4 regions of the Mongoliitalea daihaiensis genome follow, and region 3 is predicted to be linked to each of the others. Evidence: riboswitches for the same ligand, from Rfam matches in the RefSeq annotation. Region 3 holds a riboswitch; each other region holds the start of a gene.

Region 1 (5,253 bases), 250 kb from region 3:
CATCAACGGCCCTTCGATGACTTTCAATGGATTTACATATTTCACACGGGCCTCCTCTGTATCTTCAATAACATGGTCAATGATTCCTTTGATTAGCGCATGTTCAATTCTTTTTTCTACATTATCTGAGCGCCAAGCCTCATTGACTACCTCTTTTTTACCAGCTGATTTGACTGTTTCGGCAAACTCCAACAAGGCTTCAGTCGCGGTATCCTTTCGATCAAAAAGTACATCTTCTACCTTTTCCAATAAATCCTTTGGAATATCATCGTATACTTCCAACATCGTGGGATTGACAATTCCCATATCCATTCCATGTTTGATAGCATGGTACAAAAATGCCGCATGCATGGCTTCCCGTACTCGGTCATTGCCACGGAAAGAAAAACTGACATTACTCACCCCTCCACTGACCTTTGCTCCAGGGAGATTTTGCTTGATCCATTGAGTAGCCAAGAAAAAATCCAAAGCGTTGCGTCTATGTTCTTCCATGCCGGTAGCTACCGGGAATATATTCGGATCAAAGATGATGTCATGTGGATTGAAGTTGACCACCTCCACCAACAAATCATAACTGCGTTTACATATCTCCACTCTCCGCTCGTATGTATCAGCTTGGCCTTTTTCATCAAAAGCCATCACTACCACCGCTGCTCCAAATTTCTTGATGGTTTTTGCTTGATGAATGAATTCCGCTTCTCCATTTTTCAAACTGATGGAATTCACAATACTCTTCCCTTGCACACATTTCAATCCTGCCACAATAATCTCCCATCTAGAAGAATCAATCATAATAGGAATACGGCTGATTTCCGGTTCGGAAGCAATCAAATTTAAAAAGCGTGTCATAGCAGCCACTCCATCCAACATCCCTTCATCCATACACACATCCAAGACCTGTGCTCCACCTCTAACCTGATCCAAAGCCACATCCAAGGCCTCATCGTATTGACTGTTGAGAATCAAACGGGCAAATTTTTTGGAGCCTGTCACGTTGGTTCGCTCTCCTACGTTGACAAAATTGATTTCAGGTGTGAAAACCAATGGCTCCAAACCAGATAATTTCAAAACTTGACTATTTCTGATCTTACTCATCACGTTCTACTTCAAATGTTCTTCTTCGGGGACTATAATTAGCCGCTATACTTGCAATCGCCTGAATATGCTCTGGAGTAGTCCCACAACATCCCCCCAAAATATTCACAAAGCCTTCTTTCAAAAAGACCTCAATCTGATCTGCCATTTCTGTTGCGCCCTGATCATATTGACCAAATTCATTGGGTAACCCTGCATTGGGATATGCAGATACCAGAAATGGAGCATTTTCAGCCAAAACCTTCAGATATGGTCTCAGTTCTTTGGCGCCCAAGGCACAATTTAATCCTACTGAAAACAGAGGCACATGAGATACAGAGATTAAAAAAGCCTCAGTAGTTTGCCCAGAAAGCGTTCGTCCCGAAGCATCTGTAATAGTGCCAGAAATCATGACAGGAATCCCACCCTCTTCGGGATTTAAAGGAATGTTTCGCTGCTCAAAGACTTCTTGAATTGCATACAATGCCGCTTTTGCATTGAGTGTATCGAAAATGGTTTCCACCAATAAGATATCTGATCCCCCATCCAACAATCCTTTTACTTGTTCTTCATAAGCAGTTACCAATTGATCGAATGTAATCGCACGATACCCTGGGTCGTTGACATCCGGAGAAAGAGATGCAGTCCTATTGGTTGGACCCAATGCACCTGCTACAAACCGAGGGCAAGCTGGATTTTTAGCTGAAAATTCATCCGCAACTTCTCGGGCAATTTTGGCTGATTCAAAATTGATCGTATACGCCAGCTGAGAAAGTCCATAATCTTCCTGTGCAATGGATGTTCCTGAAAACGTGTTGGTTTCGATGATATCTGCACCTGCTTCAAAATAAGCAGCATGGATTGCCTTGATGATGTCAGGTCGGGAAAGGGACAACAAGTCATTATTCCCTTTCAATGGTTTGGGATGATTGGCTAGTTCGGGCGTTCTGAAATCCTGTTCCGATAGCTTGTAGCGCTGAATCATGGTGCCCATGGCTCCATCTAAGATCAAGACTTTTTGTTGCGCAAGTGATAATAACTGTTCCGTTCTGTTTTTCATAATCGTTCATAAAAAGCTTATACGAGTAGAACCGGAAGATAAAAAGAGAATCAACCGCTCATCTTTTTCCGGCATTTCCGGAAGGGGAGTTAGCACCTTGAATACAGGTTGCTAAGACGTCATAGGGCCCATCCCTCAGTCTTTCTCGATAAGCAAGCTCAAAAGTACGGACAAAAGGTGAATTTATTGGACTTTTTTACAAAATTATACCTTCAAAAAAATGAAATCTTCAAAATTGAGGAGAAACATTGCTTAAATTGTAAATAAAAAAAACATCCCATGAGATATTTGATTATAATAGGGCTCTTTATTCTTGGTTGTACACCAAATAATGATGGTGTAACACGAACTCCAAGCTCACCTGCAGCTGAAAATAATACCTGGGACGCGGAGGCAAAACTCCAAGAACTGGGAATTTTCCTACCTGAACTTTCCACACCCCTTGCAAATTACGTACATGTTGTTCGGACAGGAAATCTCCTATTTTTAGCTGGGAAAGGACCTCAACTTCCAGAAGGAGGGTATATACTAGGAAAAGTTGGAAAGGATCTAAGTATAGATGAAGGAAGAGAAGCTGCAAGATTGACCGGCATTGCACAATTAGCCGTATTGAAGGCAGAACTTGGAGATTTGAATCGAGTAAAACAAATTGTGAAGGTATTCGGCATGGTCCATGCTGACAGTGATTTCACTCAGCACCCACAAGTAATCAATGGATTTTCCGATTTGATGGTAGATGTTTTTGGGGAAAAGGGAAAACATGCCCGATCCGCTGTCGGCATGAACTCCCTTCCATTAGGTTTTGCTGTAGAGATCGAACTGATCGTAGAAGTAGAGGACTAAGGCCTGATACCAATACTGAATTGCACATAGGGATTGCTCATGTAAGAGCTCATACCTAGATCTCCTAATCTGTAGGCACCTATAGGCTGCTCGTATCCTGCATGTACTGCTGCAAATAATTTAAAGAATTTACCTAAAGCCAGCGGAAGCCCATATCCAAGATATACCTCTGGCTTGACCATCAATCCCCTGCCTGTAAGTCTCCCATCAAAATTGGGGTTTTCAAACAACGTAGGAAAATCCGGTTTGGATGGGTTTATCAAGGTATAGCGAAGATTTCCATATCCAAGACCTCCCAGAACACCCATTTCAATGTTTTTGAATTCAAAAAACTTTTTCCCTAGATTGGCATAAAGTCGGACGGAGTTGAGGGTATGATTGTACTGTTCATTGGCTTGTCCACTCATGCCGAGGTTATACAAATCGACTCCATATAACCAATCTTTGTTATATCCAAGAACCTTCAATCCCCAATTATTTGGTCTGCCTCCAAAGGTATTTAGGCCGTTCTCTGCTAATTTTTCATTGAGATTTGTAGGACTGGTAAAATTCATACTTCCCAAAAAATGAACCCCTATATCGGCATCTTTATAAAAGTAATTATGATCTGGGATAGATATCCCTGCCCCCACTCGCAAAAACGCTCCACTCTGCGTAGAGCTAAAACTCATGCCATTGAGTTTCCATGAATCTTCAAATGGTGAAAAGGAATACCCAAACTTCGCAATCAGTTCCAAGGCTTCATTTCTTCCAGGGATCGGAAAATCATATGCTAAATGAAAACCGAATTCTGTTAGAAAACCTGTCAAATTCAAACTACCACGGTGAATATCTCCATCTCTCAAAATAAATCCTTGCCTTGGGTCTGTCATAAACTGATTAAAAGTTGATGGCTCCTCGGGATTAATCATTTGAAAATTCAATGAGCCAGTTCCAATAGCCATGTAATGAATCAATTGAAACCTTCCCTCTTCGGTAAAAGAAAAACCCACGTTTAGCATCGCCCGCGAGGTTCGGTAACCGATTTGATAATCATCAAAGTCTGCTCGAGGGCTCGTACTTTGGATTACTTCAAGGCCTAAAATAAAATCATTGAACCGGGCCATATACCCAATTGTATAATTGGAGTACCCCTTTCTCAAAGAACTTAACCCTTTGTCTTCCAATAGATTATTAAACTCCCTCAAATTAGCACTAGTCGTCCCAATAGTTCCATAAAAAGTCGAACGATTGCTCAAATTACTTTGGGCATGTAGTTCGTGGAAAAACAAAAGACTGATTAGAAGCCCTACAATTTTTTTCATCGCACCAATTTTGTACTCAAAAATACGCCTAATGTTGGGCAAACATCAAGAATTACTCAAATTATGTTGCAAGTGTTTGACCAGTTTAGCATACATGCTGTCAGGATTAAAAGGTTTAGGCACATAATCGTTCATTTTTAAAGCCTCAAACTGCTCCTGAATCTCCTCCCAAGGAGAGGCTGTCATTGCTATGATCGGTAATGTTCGTAAAATCTTATCTGAATGTGTACGCACGAACTTGGCTACCTCAATCCCATCCTTTTTGGGCATCTGAAGATCTAGTACAATTAGATCAAAACTTTCTTTTTGCAAAATTTCGATTGCCTCTTCTCCATCATTGACAATGGTAAAATCTCCTACCCCCCACTTTTTCATAAATTTCTTGATCATCAGTTGATTGACAATATTGTCTTCCGCAATCAAAATATGAGCATTCAGTAGACTCTCTTTTACTTGCACTATCTTTGGGACAGAGGAGTCGATTGCTATTTTGGCTTTTGGAAGTGTCAACACAAAACTGACGCTCGTCCCTTTATTTAGCTCGCTCTTGACCATTATCTCACTTCCAAAAAGCTGAATAAGCTTTTTTACAATGGCAAGACCCAAACCAGTTCCACCGAATTTACGGGTTGTCTCAGTGCTCGCTTGCGTAAATGCATCAAAAATATGCATCAACTTATCTGGAGGTATCCCAATACCGCTATCCTGAATAATAAATTCTAGTTCTATCGATTCGGCATTTGACTTCTTAGGTATTACGGCTACCCTTACAAAGCCCTTTTCAGTGAATTTAATTGCATTGGAAACAAGGTTATTGATGATTTGTCCAATTCTTACGGGGTCTCCTAAGAGCGTACTTGGGATTTGATCATCGTATTCAAAAATGATCTGCAATTCTTTTTCCCTGGCTTGAAACTTATAGGAAGCAAGCATTCTTCCTATCAGATTTTTTAAGTCGATGGATATATACTC
Region 2 (5,253 bases), 1.1 Mb from region 3:
GGTCTATCAGTAGCCAAGATATCCGCACCATTTTGTACAAAACCAACATACAACTGATCTCCTCTAGCAATGGCGCTTCGGTCTAAGTTGCCTAGGGTGCCTAAGATGGTAAACACCCCGAGTTCGTGCAACTGCTGATTGAATGCCGCTGATCGCTCGGAGGTCCCTGTAAATGCAATCCAACGGTTTACAGGAATGCCTGAAGCTTGGAAACGTGCAAGTTCCTCCTCATTTCGGATACTCACCGACAACATCAAGTCTGAATGCAGGCGATGGATTTGTTGTGCTGCTTCCAAACTGTAAGTGATGACAGCTGCATATGGTTCAGCTTCATGCCTTTTGATGGCATCTACAATCATTTCAAAAGGAACCTCCCGCTTGATGTCTACTGTAAACAAGCTTTTTCCTTTCCCCCAAGCTAAAACTTCTTCCAAGGTTGGTACTTTAAAGTCAGTCACCGTTCCTTCTTTATCCACCAAGAATAAGTCTTGAATTTCTTCATAGGTGTGGTCAATAACTCGTCCTTTACCAGTAGTGGTCCGATCCAAGGTATTGTCATGCATCAAGACTAACACCGAGTCCTTGGTCAATGCTACATCAAATTCTATGATGGATGGAGTATGCTTCAAGGTGTTTTCGAAAGCCTCCAAAGAATTCTCTGGAAAGCCCGGATATGGGCCTCCCCGATGGGCGGAAACCATAGGAATTCTATCCGAAGACCAAGTATAAAAATCCTCAGTTTCTTGTAAATTTGTTAAGACAATTGTTTTTAAACGTTCTCCGCCCCAAGCTTCTTGAGCTTGTGTAACCGCGGCCTCCTTGCAAGATACAAGCAAAAAGAACCCTATAATCAGTAATTTATTCATCGTTTTTATCTTTTTTAAACCAAAAGCTTGAGGACCTTTTTTGAAATGCAGATTCCATATCCTGAATTTCTAAGGTCAGCGCTTGAGTTGAAATCAGGATTTCCACCATAGAAATTCCTAAAGACACCAATAAAGCCAACATGCTGCCAATAAATACATAATCTGCAGCCTCTTGGGCGTCAATAAAAATAAGAAACATACATATCACACAGAGCAAGAAACTCAAGACTCCGCACAACTGCATGTATTTGATCATGCTCAAGCGCTTTTTCAAGTTGTGAATTTGCTCAATAATTATCTCCTGCTCGGGATTTTCCAAGTATTTTTTGTGCAATCCCCGTATGAGATTAGCAATGGCCAAAAAGCGGTTTGTAAAAGCCAGCATCATCAACGTAATCGCAGAAAATAATAAGGCAGGGGTGGATAGTTGGAGCTCCATGGCTAGATTTTTTTGAATCTTAAAAGTGGGGAATAAAGCAGTAAAATAAAAATCGAATCTCAAAAGTTCCCGTGAAAAACAGGTTAGCTTAGGCATTTACTGCATAAAAACATCCTATTTTAAATAAAATACATAAACTCTATAATTTTTGTAGACTTTTATTTGCATTTGTGTCTAAGCATTCCTTTCTTTGCATCATCCTTTCACTTTTTAGGTGTTGGGATTTATACAGAAGAGGCGAGAGATGGGCTCTACGACCCTCTGGCAACCAATCGAACTATCGAAAAGGTGCCAATTCCCACCAAGCATTCCTTGGAACTATAAATTCTTGACCATATGATATACATTGCTTACTACCCTTTCTTATTCACTTGGCTTCATCTTGATTACAGATTAACGGTATCAACGATTGGCTTGCACGATAACATCTAGGTTTTCGGACCATAGTTAACTAATAATCATAAATTTAAACTTCAATATCCATGGCTTATCGATTTGAAACCTTGCAGCTACATGCAGGACAGAACCCCGACCCAACAACCAATTCCAGAGCGGTCCCCATTTATCAAACCACCTCCTACGTGTTCAATTCCGCTGAACACGGCGCAAATTTGTTTGCGCTAAAAGAGTTCGGGAATATCTATACCCGTATCATGAACCCCACCACAGATGTCTTCGAGCAGCGACTCGCAGCGTTGGAAGGTGGAGTAGCAGCGGTGGCAACTTCCTCAGGACAGGCAGCTCAATTCTTGGCCTTGAATAATATCATTCAGGCAGGAGAAAACTTTGTCTCCAGCCCTTCGCTCTATGGCGGTACCTACAATCAGTTTAAAGTGGCTTTCAAAAGAATCGGCATCACTGCCAAATTCGCCAAAGGGAACAATGCAGAAGATTTCGAACCATTGATTGATGAACATACCAAAGCTATCTATCTGGAAACCATCGGGAATCCTGAATTCAATATCCCAGACTTCGAAGCCTTTGCCAAACTGGCCCAGAAATACGACTTACCCTTGGTGGTGGATAACACCTTTGGAGCAGGAGGCTATTTATGCCAGCCAATTAAGCACGGAGCCAATATCGTCACTTCCTCTGCCACCAAGTGGATTGGAGGACACGGAACTTCCATAGGCGGCATCATCGTCGATGGAGGAAATTACAATTGGGGTAATGGCAAATTCCCACAATTCTCCGAACCATCAGAGGGCTATCATGGATTGAATTTCTGGGAAGTGTTTGGAGAAAACAATCCATTGGGATTACCCAATATTTCCTTTGCCATGAGGACCAGAGTAGAAGGATTGAGAGACTTTGGACCAGCCTTAAGCCCCTTCAATTCCTTTTTGTTGCTACAAGGACTGGAAACTCTCTCCCTGCGGGTGCAACGAACCGTAGAGAATGCTTTGGCATTGGCAACTTGGCTGGAAAACCATCCAAAAGTGCAGAAAGTAAACTATCCCGGACTCCCTTCCTCTCCCCATCATGCACTCGGCAAAAAATACCTGACTCATGGCTTTGGAGGAGTGTTGAGCTTCGAACTAAAAGGTGATAAAGAAAGCACCAGCCAGTTTATCAGTGAATTGAAATTGGTCTCTCACCTGGCAAATGTAGGCGATGCAAAAACCTTGATCATTCAACCATCTGCAACCACCCATCAGCAACTAAGCCAAGAAGAACAAACGGCTGCGGGAGTAACTCCAACCATGCTTCGGGTATCTTTGGGAATCGAGCACATTGAAGATATCAAAGAAGATTTCCAGCAGGCTTTTGATAAGCTCTAAATGCAAAAAAATACACCTGTCAGCGTATACATCTCCTGACAGGTGTACTTTTCTAATAAATGGGTAAGCGCAAAATAGCTACACGCTAGTCGGTCTCTAACTTTACGAAATAATGCCCATCTTCGATGTGGTATGGGTAATGGGGTGTTTTACCTAAGGCTTTATAGCTGCCTTGAGAAATGTCCAGTTACAAGACTTCATAGGGTACTCCAGTATACTATGTGTGTATATTTTTTAAAAATTTTTTACTTAAAAGAAAACAGCACCAAAACTTTATCTTCCCTATCGATATCATCAAAGCTTTCGAAGTTTTTCTTTATCGGACGAGTTTCCTTGATGCTTTTAATGTCTTTTGAATTCAAAGTTCCGATAAATTCACCTTCTTTTGTTACTCCTAGAATCCTCTCAATATAAGCTCCTTTCAAATGTTCAGAAAACAAATTTTTGGAGTCATATAAAACTTCATTTTTCATATCATAAATAAATACTTCAAATCCTTCAGAACTTAACCCCATAAAAGTGATATATTTTCCCACTTCATAAAGATCATTTATACCAGCCAAAGAGTTTGAATTCCAAAATTGCTGGAACTGTTCTTCATATGGTAAGGAAAAATAATCATTAGGAATTTTTCTCCTCCCAAAATCCACAGCAAATTTGACAGAAACCTCCTCTGTTTTATGATTGTATTCGTAAATAGTATCTCTTGCTCCAATGGAAAAAATGGCACGATCACCTGATTTAAAGAGAGAATTTACATTTACAATCGGTGAATTATCTAGCTTTTCGTCAAAAGGGACCCAACTTTTATCTAAGCCAAGCTTTTTATGCAAAACAACATTATCACTAAAATCCATATGTGACAGATTCAAAGTAAATCTATCTTTACCAAAGACCACAAATTCTTTTACATAGGAATTAGGACTTACCTTGAACTCTTCTATAAAACTACCTTTGGGATCGTAAACCATTTCCTTTGGCAAATCCATTGGTATTATCCAAAGTTTTTGATGTTCTTCATCCCAAATTACTTCTTGTATGAATTTAAATTCTTTTGGACCTACACCATGTTCATGAATGTGATTGATATATTCTCCATTTAAATCATAAATAAAAACAGCTTTACTATATGATTTATCACTAATAATAAAGTCCTCATCAGCATGAATTACTTTTTCTACATTCACGATTTGAGAGAATTGATTTTCTTTTAACCTAACTAGCCTTAAGCTTCCCACATCAAGCATATTAGAACTCAAATTATCTAATGAAATAGTAGAAATAGTATGTTGCTCTACATTTCTATCTGACAAAGTACAAGAAATGGCAAATGGAATTATAAACAGCAATGAAAGTATATTTTTCAACAAAGATTTAATTTTTTAAAAAGATACGATAGACATGATCTAAACTTAACAGAAGTCAATCAAAGAAATTTGGTTTCTTCTCCCAAGCTAAGAAAGAACATACGGCTAAACAAAACTAAAGATGCGAATAAGTGCAGAAGTAACTTATCCATACATTAAGAAATACGACAAAATTACAAATGAACCAAGTGTAGAAAATAGAATAACATATAAACTTCTTTTCGACAAACCACCTTCTTTCACTTTAAAACCTAATGCAGAGATACTTGCAATTAAAATTAAGGAAAGAAATACCCAGTTCAAATCGTCGGAATGCTGATTATATTTTTTATCACTAATAAAAACCAAGATTAAAAGGAAAGTTAGAAAGCTTAGAGGTTTTGATAATTTCATATGAATTTAATTGCTACTGGTTGAATTAAATACATTTACAAGATTAGTTTTCTGATTTTATTGAGTAAGTTAAGAAATTGATACAAATAAAATCTACCGTTTTCTCATAATTGATTTTGTTTTGGTTATACACATGGTCTCAGGAGGCTTTAAATGTATGGTAACCAATTCAGTTTACATGAAAAAATGTGCAAATTTTTAGGTTAGAATTTTTGAACACTTTAAATGAGGAAAAAATGATTCTGATAAATTAGTTTTATGCTAACACAACATCAAATAGAAATCATCAAAAATGTCACCAAGAAAGCCGAACCTACCCTAGTAGGCGTATTCGGATCGTATGCGCGTGGCGAAGAAAATGTACATAATGACATGGATATTTTGATTGATTTTGAACAACCTTTGGA
Region 3 (5,253 bases):
TGGGTAGATTACGAATTACAAAGCACCATCCCGGGTTTATTTGTTCTAGGAGAAGCAAATTTTGCAGATCATGGAGCCAATAGGCTAGGTGCCAACTCCCTGCTACAAGCATGTGTGGATGGGTATTTTATTGCTCCGCATACAGTCATGAATTACCTAGCAGGGGAAAAGCCTTCCGAAACTCCACATCATGAATTTGGCACTATCGAACGCTTAGAAACCGAAAAACGAATCCAACGATTGCTTCAGATCGGCGGTAATAAAACTGCCGAACAATTCCACAGAGCATTAGGAACCATCCTTACCAAAGAATGTGGGCTAGCTCGTGAAAAATCCGTCATGGAAGCAGGACTTGAAAAAATCAAAGCCCTGCAACAAGAATTCTACACCCATTTAAAAGTCCCCGGTAATGCCAAACAATTGAACATGGAATTGGAAAAAGCCGCCCGAGTTGAAGACTATTTAGAACTTGCTCAGTTAATCTTCCACGATGCTTTGCAACGCGAGGAATCCTGTGGCGCACACTTTAGAGTAGAACATCAAACTCCCGGAGGAGAAGCCAAAAGGGATGATTTAAACTATCAATTTGTATCTGCATGGGAATATGCAGATGGCAACTTTAAACTCCACAAGGAAGACTTACATTTTGAATTTATCAAACCACAAGAACGTACCTACACCTGATGATGAAACTAACATTAAAAATATGGAGACAAGCATCCAATGTATCCAAAGGATCATTTGAAACGTATGAGTTGATTGATTTACATCCAGAGATGTCAGTACCAGAGATGTTGGATGTGTTAAATGAGCAGCTCATTTTGGAAGGCAAGGAACCTGTAGCATTTGACTCAGATTGTAGAGAAGGTATCTGTGGACAATGTGGCTTTGTTATCAATGGAAATATTCATAGCCCGGAAAAAGGTGTGACTACTTGTCAAACCCATTTGAGAAGTTTTAAAAGTGGAGAAACTTTAGTCATCGAGCCTTTCCGTGCCAAAGCCTTCCCCATCAAAAAAGACCTTTGTATAGACCGGAGAGCTTTTGATCGTATCATCATGGCCGGTGGCTACATCAGTGTCAATACAGGGCAAGCTCCTGAAGCTAACAGTACCCGAATCTCACATGAATTAGCCGAAGAAGCTTTTGACTCAGCTGCATGTATCGGTTGTGGTGCTTGTGTAGCTATGTGTAAAAATGCCAGTGCAGCTCTCTTTACAGGGGCCAAAATCAGTCATTTAGCCATGTTGCCACAAGGAAGTGTAGAAGCTGGTAAGCGCGTCAAATCCATGGTAGCTCAAATGGATGCGGAAGGCTTTGGCTCTTGCACCATGACCAAAGCCTGTGAAGCAGTCTGTCCACAAGGGATTTCTGTTGCGAATATCGTACGGATGAATTCAGAATATTGGAAAGCTTAAAAAAATATTTAGTAATCGTTGGATAATCCAAATTCCAACTATTACTTTGCAGTATCCTTTCACTTTTTAGTGCTTGGATTTATATAGAAGAGGCGAGAGACAGGCTCTGAGACCCTCTGGCAACCATCCGTGTGGAAAGGTGCCAATTCCTGCCGATTGGAATATCTCCCTTCGGAACTATAAATTCAACAGTTATGATACGTATACCCATACAGCATTAACACATCTTATTCAAAAGCAAACGATTAATCCTATTCGTTTCTTCCATTGGCTTTGGGCCAATCGCATTTACTTGTGTTACATCTTCTTAGTTTACCTTTCCCATGAATTTGATCAGCAGTTATTATACCATCGATATGAGTCAAGATACCTTTATCCATCGTGAATCCTTTACACTAGAATCCGGAGAAGTTTTACCCGAATTTGAGTTATCCTATACGACCATGGGTAATCTCAATGCTTCCAAAGACAATGTGATATGGGTTATCCATGCATTAACAGGCGATGCAAAGGTATCAGATTGGTGGAGTGGACTCATCGGTGAGGACCGCTTCTATGATCCATCCAAGCATTTTATTATCTGTGCTAATTTATTGGGTTCCAGTTATGGCAGTACCTCTCCCCTTTCAGTGAACCCAATTACCGGAGATTTCTATTATTATGACTTCCCGCATGTCACACCCCGAGATATGGCGAATTCTTTGGACTTGCTGAGACAACATCTTGAAATTGAGAGCATAGACACCATTATTGGTGGTTCCTTGGGAGGTCAAGTAGGATTGGAATGGTCATATCTCCTCCAAGATCGAGTTAGACACAGCATTATCATAGCATCTAATGCCAAAGCTACGCCATGGATACGGGGCTTTAACGAAACGCAGCGAATGGCCATCGCTTCTGATTGTACCTGGGGCGAACGGCAGCCAAATGCTGGCAAAGAAGGCCTCAAGACAGCACGCGCCATAGCCATGCTTTCCTATCGGCATCCCAAAGATTTTGAACTCAAACAAGAAGATCAAGAAGAAAAACTGGACAACTACCGCATCTCCTCTTACCTCCAATACCAAGGTCAGAAACTTTCCCAGCGCTTCAATGCTTTTTCTTACTGGGCCTTGAGCAAATCGATGGACTCCCATGACTTGGGAAGAAAAAGAGGCGGACTGACATTAGCCTTACAACAAATACCTAGCAAGGTTTTGGCCATTGGGGTGGATACCGATATGCTGTTTTTAAAGGAAGAATCCCAATTCATTGCTAAGAATGTACCCAAAGGAACCTATCGGGAAATTAGCTCTCATTTGGGACATGATGCATTTCTTATAGAATATGAACAAATGAGTTATATTCTCAGTAGTTTCTATTTAGAAGATACGCTTTGAGGGTTACTTGGTAATCAAAAGCTCGAAGACCAATACGCCCTCTTCTATATCCGCTCGGTTGGGATGTGTCGTGCAAACCCACATTCCTGCCAGATCGGAATAAAGTAATTGAGGATTGTAGGAATTTGAAGGAAACAAGAATTCACCTTGCTTTTCATAGGTAGAGTTCACCAAAATCATTCCCCATTTGGAAGGAATAAATTCCATTCCAAAAACCTCTTCTTCAGGTTTTTCCTCAAACTTTACAATTCTAGCAAGCAATTGCTGTTTTGGTAATGGAAAGAGCTCCCAATAAGCATCTGAATAATTTAACAACCGCATAATTTCATCCATATCTTCAAAAATATCTTTTGAAGAGGAAGGAGGCATAGGGGAAAATTGACTAAAAGAAACTTCTTTTTGCAGCAATTCTCCTTCTTGGAAGGCCCAAATATCCTTAAAATTGTGATTGATGATTACTGCACCATTCAGTCCTCTAAATAAGGTAGGCATGATATTTTTATTCAGGTTAGTTCCTAAAAAATCGGTAGAGTAAGTGGAAACAACACTGATTTCATTCGATTCCAAATCCAAACGAAGCAAATTAGGTGTTTTTTGAATTTCTTCTACACTTAAGGTATTCCAAGCAAATGTCAACGGTGCCGCAGGAAAGTAAATACTAGATTCCTCCACAATAAAATTAAAATTCAAAAGTGAAACATTTTGAGCCAAAAGCCTCTCAGTGGGTATAGAAACCCGTTGAAGAATAGTGCCTTCTGCATCGAATTGAATTAGTTTATCGCCAAAAGTCGAAACCCAAAATGACTCATCATACCCCCATTGAATATCCTGTCTAGGTCCGTCTAAACCATCTGGACCATCTTCTTCTAACTTGATAACCAAAGGAGATGCATCCTCAATGTCCTTATAAATGGCAATTTCCGAAGTAGGATTGTTAATCACTAAGATGTTGCCAGCGGGCGACACCCTCCATCCAAGATTAAACTGTCCCCAACCTTCTGGTAACTGGAGCTGCTTGGTTTGTCCTGTCAATTCAAAAATGAGCGCATCGATTTTGTCGGATTTAGTACCACAGGATAGCAGCAGCAATCCAATTACAGCGAAGAAAAAGTGTCGAATCATCGTTTTTAATTTAAATTTAAAAATTAAGTTTCAACTATGCAACTAATTTTTTAACCACTTACATGTACAGACATAAGCTCAAACAAATTTCATTGGACAAATCTTACTTTTTTACTAGTTTAATCCCATGAAATTCACACAAATCAAAGAAATTTGCTTGTACATTTCCGATTTGGATTTGGCAGAGGATTTCTATGGTGACACGTTGGAAATGCCCATGATTTCAAAAGTAAGTGGAAGGCATATTTTCTTTCGCTGTGGTACTTCTGTCTTACTATGCTTTATTCCTGAGGTGACAGCTAAAGAGACTTCACTCCCAGCGCATTATGCTAAAGGCAAGCAGCACATCGCATTCGAAGTCAATAAAAAAGATTATCTACAAACAAAATCAAAGCTATTGGCTAAGGGCATCAATATCACACATGAACAAGGCTGGAGAGATAATCTTCAAAGTTTTTATTTTGAAGACCCTTTTGGGCACGTATTGGAGATCGTACCCAAAGGAATTTGGGAATATTAGGGCATTACCTGCAAAAACTTTCGGGGAAGGTTTACTAGCATATTTTGAGCAATCCCTGGAATGCGGATGATGAAATAGTCCTTATTCCCTTTATTGATGCACTCCCCTTCCATTCCTTCCAAAGCACCTCCTACAATTTTCACTAGCTGACCTTTTTCTATTTCACCAGATTCGGTCTCAACTGCTACACCTGTTTCCAAAATCCGTTGAATGGTTTTGATTTCTTCCTCTCGTACAGTAGCATGCTCACCTGCAAAATGAACAAACTTCACAGCACCAGGTACCTGCAAGGATTCCCAAAGATTGGTTCTGCTTGTTTTAACAAACAAATACCCATTGAATAGGGCTTTTTGAACTTTCTTTTTACGATCAGACCATTGACGCAACTCTTCTATCAATGGCAAGTACACTTCCAATCCTTTTTCTTGTAATCGTTGCGCCACTTTCTTCTCCGCTCGGGAGGTTGTATATAGCACAAACCAATTCAAATCACTCATAATTTTTATTCCTAGCAGCTTCAAAAGTAATCAAAAAAGAAGTCTCTTTCCACGTCCTTAAAAGTAAAAAACCCTTGAGCTATTATCTCAAGGGTTTAAACAATTAAAAACCACCAACCTTTATTAAATCATGTTATTTAAATCTGCGAATAAGCATATTCAGTTTGTCCGCCAACAAATACATGACAGGTACAATTACTAACGTAAGGAAGGTTGCAAAGGTTAGACCAAATATTACAGTCCATGCCATCGGTCCCCAGAAATCTGCATTATCTCCTCCAATATAGAATTGTGGATCAAATTCACTCAGCAATGTA
Region 4 (5,253 bases), 160 kb from region 3:
AGCCTTGCTATTCTCACAATGTTCTTCAGCTGAGAACAAACAACTTCAACCAGAAGATACATCAGCTGATGCTGCTACGCTCTCAAATACTCGTTCGTTAGCAACTTTCGCAGGTGGCTGCTTTTGGTGTATTGAAGCACCATTTGAAGGAATCAATGGGGTAATTTCAGTTGTATCCGGCTATGCAGGAGGAAAGGAAAAAAACCCAAGCTACTCAGATGTATCTTCCGGCAAAACGAGTCATCGGGAATCTGTACAAATCACATTTAATCCTGATGTTATTTCTTACTCGGAATTGGTAGACATCTTCTTTCAGCAATTCGATCCAACCGATGAAGGAGGTTCATTTTATGATAGAGGCTTCCAGTATTCTTCGGCCATTTTCTACCATGACAAAACCCAAAAAGAAGTAGCTGAGAAAGCAATCAAAGCATTGGACCAAGCGAAAATCTTTGATAAACCAATTGTCACTCCTGTAATCAAATTCACCAACTTCTACGAAGCTGAGGAATATCATCAGGATTATTACAAAAAAGAACCAGGAGAATATTATGCCTACAGAAGAGGTTCAGGAAGAGATGCATTCATCGCCAAACATTGGCCAGTGAATTTATCAGATCAGTATAAAAAACCTAATGATGCAGAGTTGAAAAAGCGCTTAACCAAGTTGCAATACGATGTTACGATGCACGAAGCGACTGAGCGCGCTTGGAACAATACGTACAATGATAACAAAGAAAAAGGCATTTATGTCTGCATTGTTTCAGGTGCTCCTCTATTCAGCAGTGCCGACAAATATGAAAGTTATTCTGGGTGGCCTTCTTTTACTAAACCAATTGACGCTCGGTTGATTGACAAGCCGACAGACTCAACTTATGGTATGCTACGAGTGGAAGTCCGAAGCAAATTAGGCGAATCACACTTAGGCCATGTATTCAATGATGGGCCGGAACCAACCAATCTTCGCTATTGCATGAATTCTGCTGCTATGAAGTTTATACCCTTAGCAGATATGGATAAAGAAGGTTATGGAACCTACAAATGGTTAGTACAGTAATTTTCGAAAAGTTAAATTAATTCTACCCCCCAAAACCTTTTTGGTTTTGGGGATTTGATGTTCCCAATAGTGCTGACACTCCCCCTTCATTAAGAGCAGCGATCCATTTTCCAAGGCTATAGATTGCTTCATCGATTTTGTTTGATAGTGCCGCAATTGAAATGCTCTGGATGCCCCAAAACTTACGGATGCAATAGTTGGGTTTTCTCCGAGAACTTTTTCATTATCCCTATGCCAGCCCATACTATCAGCCCCATGACGGTAATAATTCAATAAAACATGGGTGAAGGTCTCCTCAGACACTTGCTCCACGGCCTTTTTGATTTCTAACAAAAAATCTGTCCATGCAACAGGAATCATTTCAATGCCAGAGTATCCATAGGGTCTCTCAGGATCACCATACAAAGCTGTGAGTCTAGGTTGCATCACTTGTTTGCCAAACATCCATATAGGTTCTTGCTTCCAAGCAATTTCCTGTGTCAAACGATGCCAATAAGTCCTGCACTGTTCATCACTGAAAAATGCTTGATAATAGAAGGCCTCCCCTTGGGCGGGTAATAAATTACGATCCGATGAAAACTGAAACATTTGCATGGTATTGAAATAAAATTTGAGGACAGAATGTTTTTAAGATTGTAAAATGAAAGCAGCTTTTCTTACATTTATTGGAATTTAAACACAGCATATCATGGGAAAATTTTTAAAAGTAAGCATTCCAATAATCATCCTCGTATTGGTAGCCTTGGTATATTGGCGATATTTCTTCGTATTCGGAGAAGGAGTCAAAGGAGGAACACTCAATTATTTTGAAAAAAAAGGATTTGTTTTTAAGACTTGGGAAGGACGCTTGGTTCAGGATGGCTTTCAAAGTCCATCGGCAGGTGCTCTTCAAAGTAATGAATTTAGATTCAGTGCCCAAGGAGATGAAGTAGCCCAGCAATTGGAAAGAGCAAGTGGTCGCTTTGTGGAACTACGCTACAAGGAATATCTGAGCCCACTTCCTTGGAGAGGAGCTGCAAAATTTGTGGTCTACGAAGTTTTAGAAGTAGGAGATCGGGAGACCAATTCCAAGAAAGATATTCCAGCGATGACCAACTAGCCTTTCGAGACTCTTTGATCATATAGATTCAAAGGACATTCTCTTGAAAAGCCATTAACAAATTTGCTTTTCAAGGAGACTGTCCTTTTCTTTGTGCCAGATTCTTTATCGAATTTATAAAGAAGAGGTAAGAGACCAGGCTCCGTGACCCTCTGGCAACCATTCCCCCTCAAGGAAAAGGTGCCAAAACCTGCCCCTAGGGGAACTATAAATTGACGATTATGTACAAAACAATTACTACCTTCAACCTTACTTTCTTTCCTTTATCGGAACATCTTACCGGTATTTTTAATGGATCTACTAGCAGGCGTCATACAAGCGCAAGCGAGTATAGGAGTAATTTAGATCGTCATCACCTACCCTTACCAGTATCCTTCCATAGTTTAAAAAAAACAATAACTCATTGATTAAGCAATCCCATGTCTAATTTTGAAACCAACGCTATCCGAAATATCCCTAGTAATCCCAATCAACGGGAGCACTCCATCCCTATTTCATTGACCTCTTCTTTTACCTTTGAAAGTGCAGAAGAAGCCCGTCAACTGTTTGCCGAAGAAGTGGAGGGAAATATCTATTCCCGATACTCCAATCCTAATACTGCAGAATTGATTCATAAATTATGCGTGGCTGAAGAAACGGAAGCGGGAATCGCCACTGCCTCAGGAATGGCAGCAATGTTTGGTTCAATAGCATCTCTTTTACAGCAGGGAGACCATATCTTGGCTGCACGCTCCTTATTTGGATCTACACACCAACTGTTGACTAAAGTATTTCCTAAATGGGGCATAACCTCCACCTATGGGGATATTTCAGACTATCAAAATTGGGATCAGTTAGTGCAGCCAACTACCAAAATGCTTTTTTTAGAAACGCCATCCAATCCAGGTTTGGAGATCATTGATTTGGAATGGGCTGGAAAATTTGCTGCTGCCCATAACCTAATTTTGGTGGTCGACAATTGCTTTGCCACCCCTTATCTGCAGCAACCTGCCAAATGGGGAGCCCATATAGTGACACATTCAGCAACAAAATTCATTGACGGACAAGGACGAGTGTTGGGAGGATTGATTTTGGGAACTAAGGAATTGATGGATGAAGTCACTTACTTCACCCGACACACTGGACCTTCTATGTCTCCTTTCAATGCTTGGGTGTTGTCAAAAAGCATGGAGACTTTGGCCGTGAGAATGGACAGGCATTGCAGCAATGCATTGGCAGTAGCTTCATACTTCCAAGAAAGTAAGGATATAGAATTTGTCAAATATCCATTTCTTCCTAGCCATCCCCAGTATGAGCTAGCAAAAAAGCAAATGAAATTGGGGGGCGGTATCATCACGCTCAATCTACATGGTGGTTTGGTGAGAGCCCAACGCTTCATTGATCAGTTACAGATGATTTCTATCACGCCCAATCTCGGTGATAGCCGCAGCATTGTCACCCATCCTGCCTCCACTACTCATAGCAAACTTAGTCCGGAAGAGCGTGCTCTGGTAAGGATCACCGATGGTTTGGTACGGATTTCGGTAGGTCTGGAGCATCAGGATGATATTATTGCTGATATTGAGCGGGCGTTGGAGAAGTCGAGGTAAGATATTGGAATAGATTGATTTTGAGGGGTAGAGAGTGATATGTACTGACGCGATATAAATTGATACATGGTTAGCGGCGATGTAATTGTGCGTGTTAAATAGACGATTAATCTTTGAAAAACACCCGCTGCCTGCTGTCCGAGATTTGCAATCTCGGACTGGAGATAATGGGGATTTGCATTCCCTCTTTATTTGTGTAATTCATGTAGGGAATTTATGGGATTTTTGGTCAGGGGTGTAGCGGATTATGCTTTTCATGCGTACTAGCTATAATCAGACTGTTGACAGATGAAAAATCCAATCAAACTACTATTCTTACTCTGTTTTTTATTGACAAGTTCCTGCGAATTGTTTCACCGCAATGATCCTTTGATATGCACTTTAGACACAGCTTTTTGTAATCCTTTGTTACTAGATGACCAAGATAAGATAGGGATTCCTGTAGATGCTTTTCTAGGGAGCTTACCTTCTAATCTATCTGAAACAGAAATAGTCGATAGACTTAAAAAATGGATAATTTGTAAAAGTTGTGTAGTCTCTATTGATTTTTCTTGTGTTTCTTGTTTGTTTTCATTTCCTCCCCAAAGCCGAATAGGATTTTCCATCACAAAAGATGGTCAGAGACAAACCTTAGCACTTGATATACTGATGAGCGAACAGCCGAGGTTTATGAGGGTATTTGAGCTCTTGGATTGATTAGTTGATCGAGTAAGAAAGCCTACTTGCTCAGCTAAGTTATAAAAAATCAATATTTCCATCATCAAAAATTAGTACCGATTCATTCAAACCCTTCATCCTCTTAACGCAAATTTAAAGGCTCCTGATTGAGTCTATTTGAACCATATTCTTGCAAAAACCGGAAAGTGATCAGAGGGGTATTTTTTTCCATAATTGTCAGACAAAACAGCATATTTTGTTACACCTATTTGCTCACTGACAAAAATATAATCAATCCTTCTATCGGGCATCATGTCCCAGTTAAAGGCATTAAACGTACCGATAGGCCCATGAGGCGCTTGCTCTGACAGCTCATAACTATCCTTTAAAAAATCAGATTGAATGATGGTCTTATACGCTATGTTATCAGGTGTCACATTCAAATCTCCCATGAAAATAACTGGATCGTTCTTACTATTAAGCTCTTTAATTTTTCCCATGATCAGTTTACTGCTTTCTTCTCTAGCTTTTTGTCCAACATGATCATAGTGGGCATTGAATACCCAAAAAACGATCCCCTCCTCTGTTTGAAATTGACCAAAAGAGCAAATTCTATTCATGGCAGCATCCCAACCGACGCTTGGAATAGTTGGAGTTTCAGATAACCAAAAGTCTCCCTTTTGAAGTAATTTAAATGTGAGGGGATCATAAAATATTGCACTATGCTCCCCTGTATTTCCACCATCATCTCTGCCACTTCCTATAAATGCATACCCTAAATTTTGTGCAAGATCTTCAAGCTGATTATTCAGCCCTTCTTGTGTACCAAAAATGGCTATCTCATGAAAATT

Evidence for each region. A riboswitch is a leader RNA that binds a small molecule or an ion and turns the genes downstream of it on or off. The one in region 3 is predicted to bind S-adenosylmethionine.
Region 1: linked by a shared signal. The riboswitch ahead of IPZ59_RS12985 (homocysteine S-methyltransferase family protein) and the one ahead of IPZ59_RS11850 (homoserine O-acetyltransferase family protein) in region 3 are both predicted to bind S-adenosylmethionine.
Region 2: linked by a shared signal. The riboswitch ahead of IPZ59_RS07410 (O-acetylhomoserine aminocarboxypropyltransferase/cysteine synthase family protein) and the one ahead of IPZ59_RS11850 (homoserine O-acetyltransferase family protein) in region 3 are both predicted to bind S-adenosylmethionine.
Region 4: linked by a shared signal. The riboswitch ahead of IPZ59_RS11180 (trans-sulfuration enzyme family protein) and the one ahead of IPZ59_RS11850 (homoserine O-acetyltransferase family protein) in region 3 are both predicted to bind S-adenosylmethionine.

What each region holds. Positions count from the first base shown of each region.
Region 1 covers NZ_CP063779.1:3,065,326-3,070,578, reverse strand. The annotation lists gene metH (methionine synthase) at 1-1,095, opposite strand, end outside; gene IPZ59_RS12985 (homocysteine S-methyltransferase family protein) at 1,088-2,134, opposite strand; SAM riboswitch class I at 2,190-2,289, opposite strand; gene IPZ59_RS12980 (RidA family protein) at 2,414-2,977, shown strand; gene IPZ59_RS12975 (hypothetical protein) at 2,974-4,281, opposite strand; gene IPZ59_RS12970 (PAS domain S-box protein) at 4,327-5,253, opposite strand, start outside.
Region 2 covers NZ_CP063779.1:1,744,817-1,750,069, reverse strand. The annotation lists gene IPZ59_RS07420 (glycerophosphodiester phosphodiesterase family protein) at 1-866, opposite strand, end outside; gene IPZ59_RS07415 (DUF2721 domain-containing protein) at 859-1,305, opposite strand; SAM riboswitch class I at 1,527-1,632, shown strand; gene IPZ59_RS07410 (O-acetylhomoserine aminocarboxypropyltransferase/cysteine synthase family protein) at 1,788-3,086, shown strand; gene IPZ59_RS07405 (6-bladed beta-propeller) at 3,332-4,453, opposite strand; gene IPZ59_RS07400 (nucleotidyltransferase family protein) at 5,105-5,253, shown strand, end outside.
Region 3 covers NZ_CP063779.1:2,819,348-2,824,600, reverse strand. The annotation lists gene IPZ59_RS11860 (fumarate reductase/succinate dehydrogenase flavoprotein subunit) at 1-684, shown strand, start outside; gene IPZ59_RS11855 (succinate dehydrogenase/fumarate reductase iron-sulfur subunit) at 687-1,418, shown strand; SAM riboswitch class I at 1,495-1,604, shown strand; gene IPZ59_RS11850 (homoserine O-acetyltransferase family protein) at 1,742-2,797, shown strand; gene IPZ59_RS11845 (DUF4221 family protein) at 2,801-3,919, opposite strand; gene IPZ59_RS11840 (VOC family protein) at 4,047-4,439, shown strand; gene IPZ59_RS11835 (UpxY family transcription antiterminator) at 4,436-4,936, opposite strand; gene IPZ59_RS11830 (efflux RND transporter permease subunit) at 5,070-5,253, opposite strand, start outside.
Region 4 covers NZ_CP063779.1:2,659,442-2,664,694, reverse strand. The annotation lists gene msrB (peptide-methionine (R)-S-oxide reductase MsrB) at 1-1,057, shown strand, start outside; gene IPZ59_RS11190 (alpha-ketoglutarate-dependent dioxygenase AlkB family protein) at 1,046-1,645, opposite strand; gene IPZ59_RS11185 (hypothetical protein) at 1,746-2,156, shown strand; SAM riboswitch class I at 2,268-2,370, shown strand; gene IPZ59_RS11180 (trans-sulfuration enzyme family protein) at 2,576-3,745, shown strand; gene IPZ59_RS11175 (hypothetical protein) at 4,099-4,350, opposite strand; gene IPZ59_RS11170 (endonuclease/exonuclease/phosphatase family protein) at 4,576-5,253, opposite strand, start outside.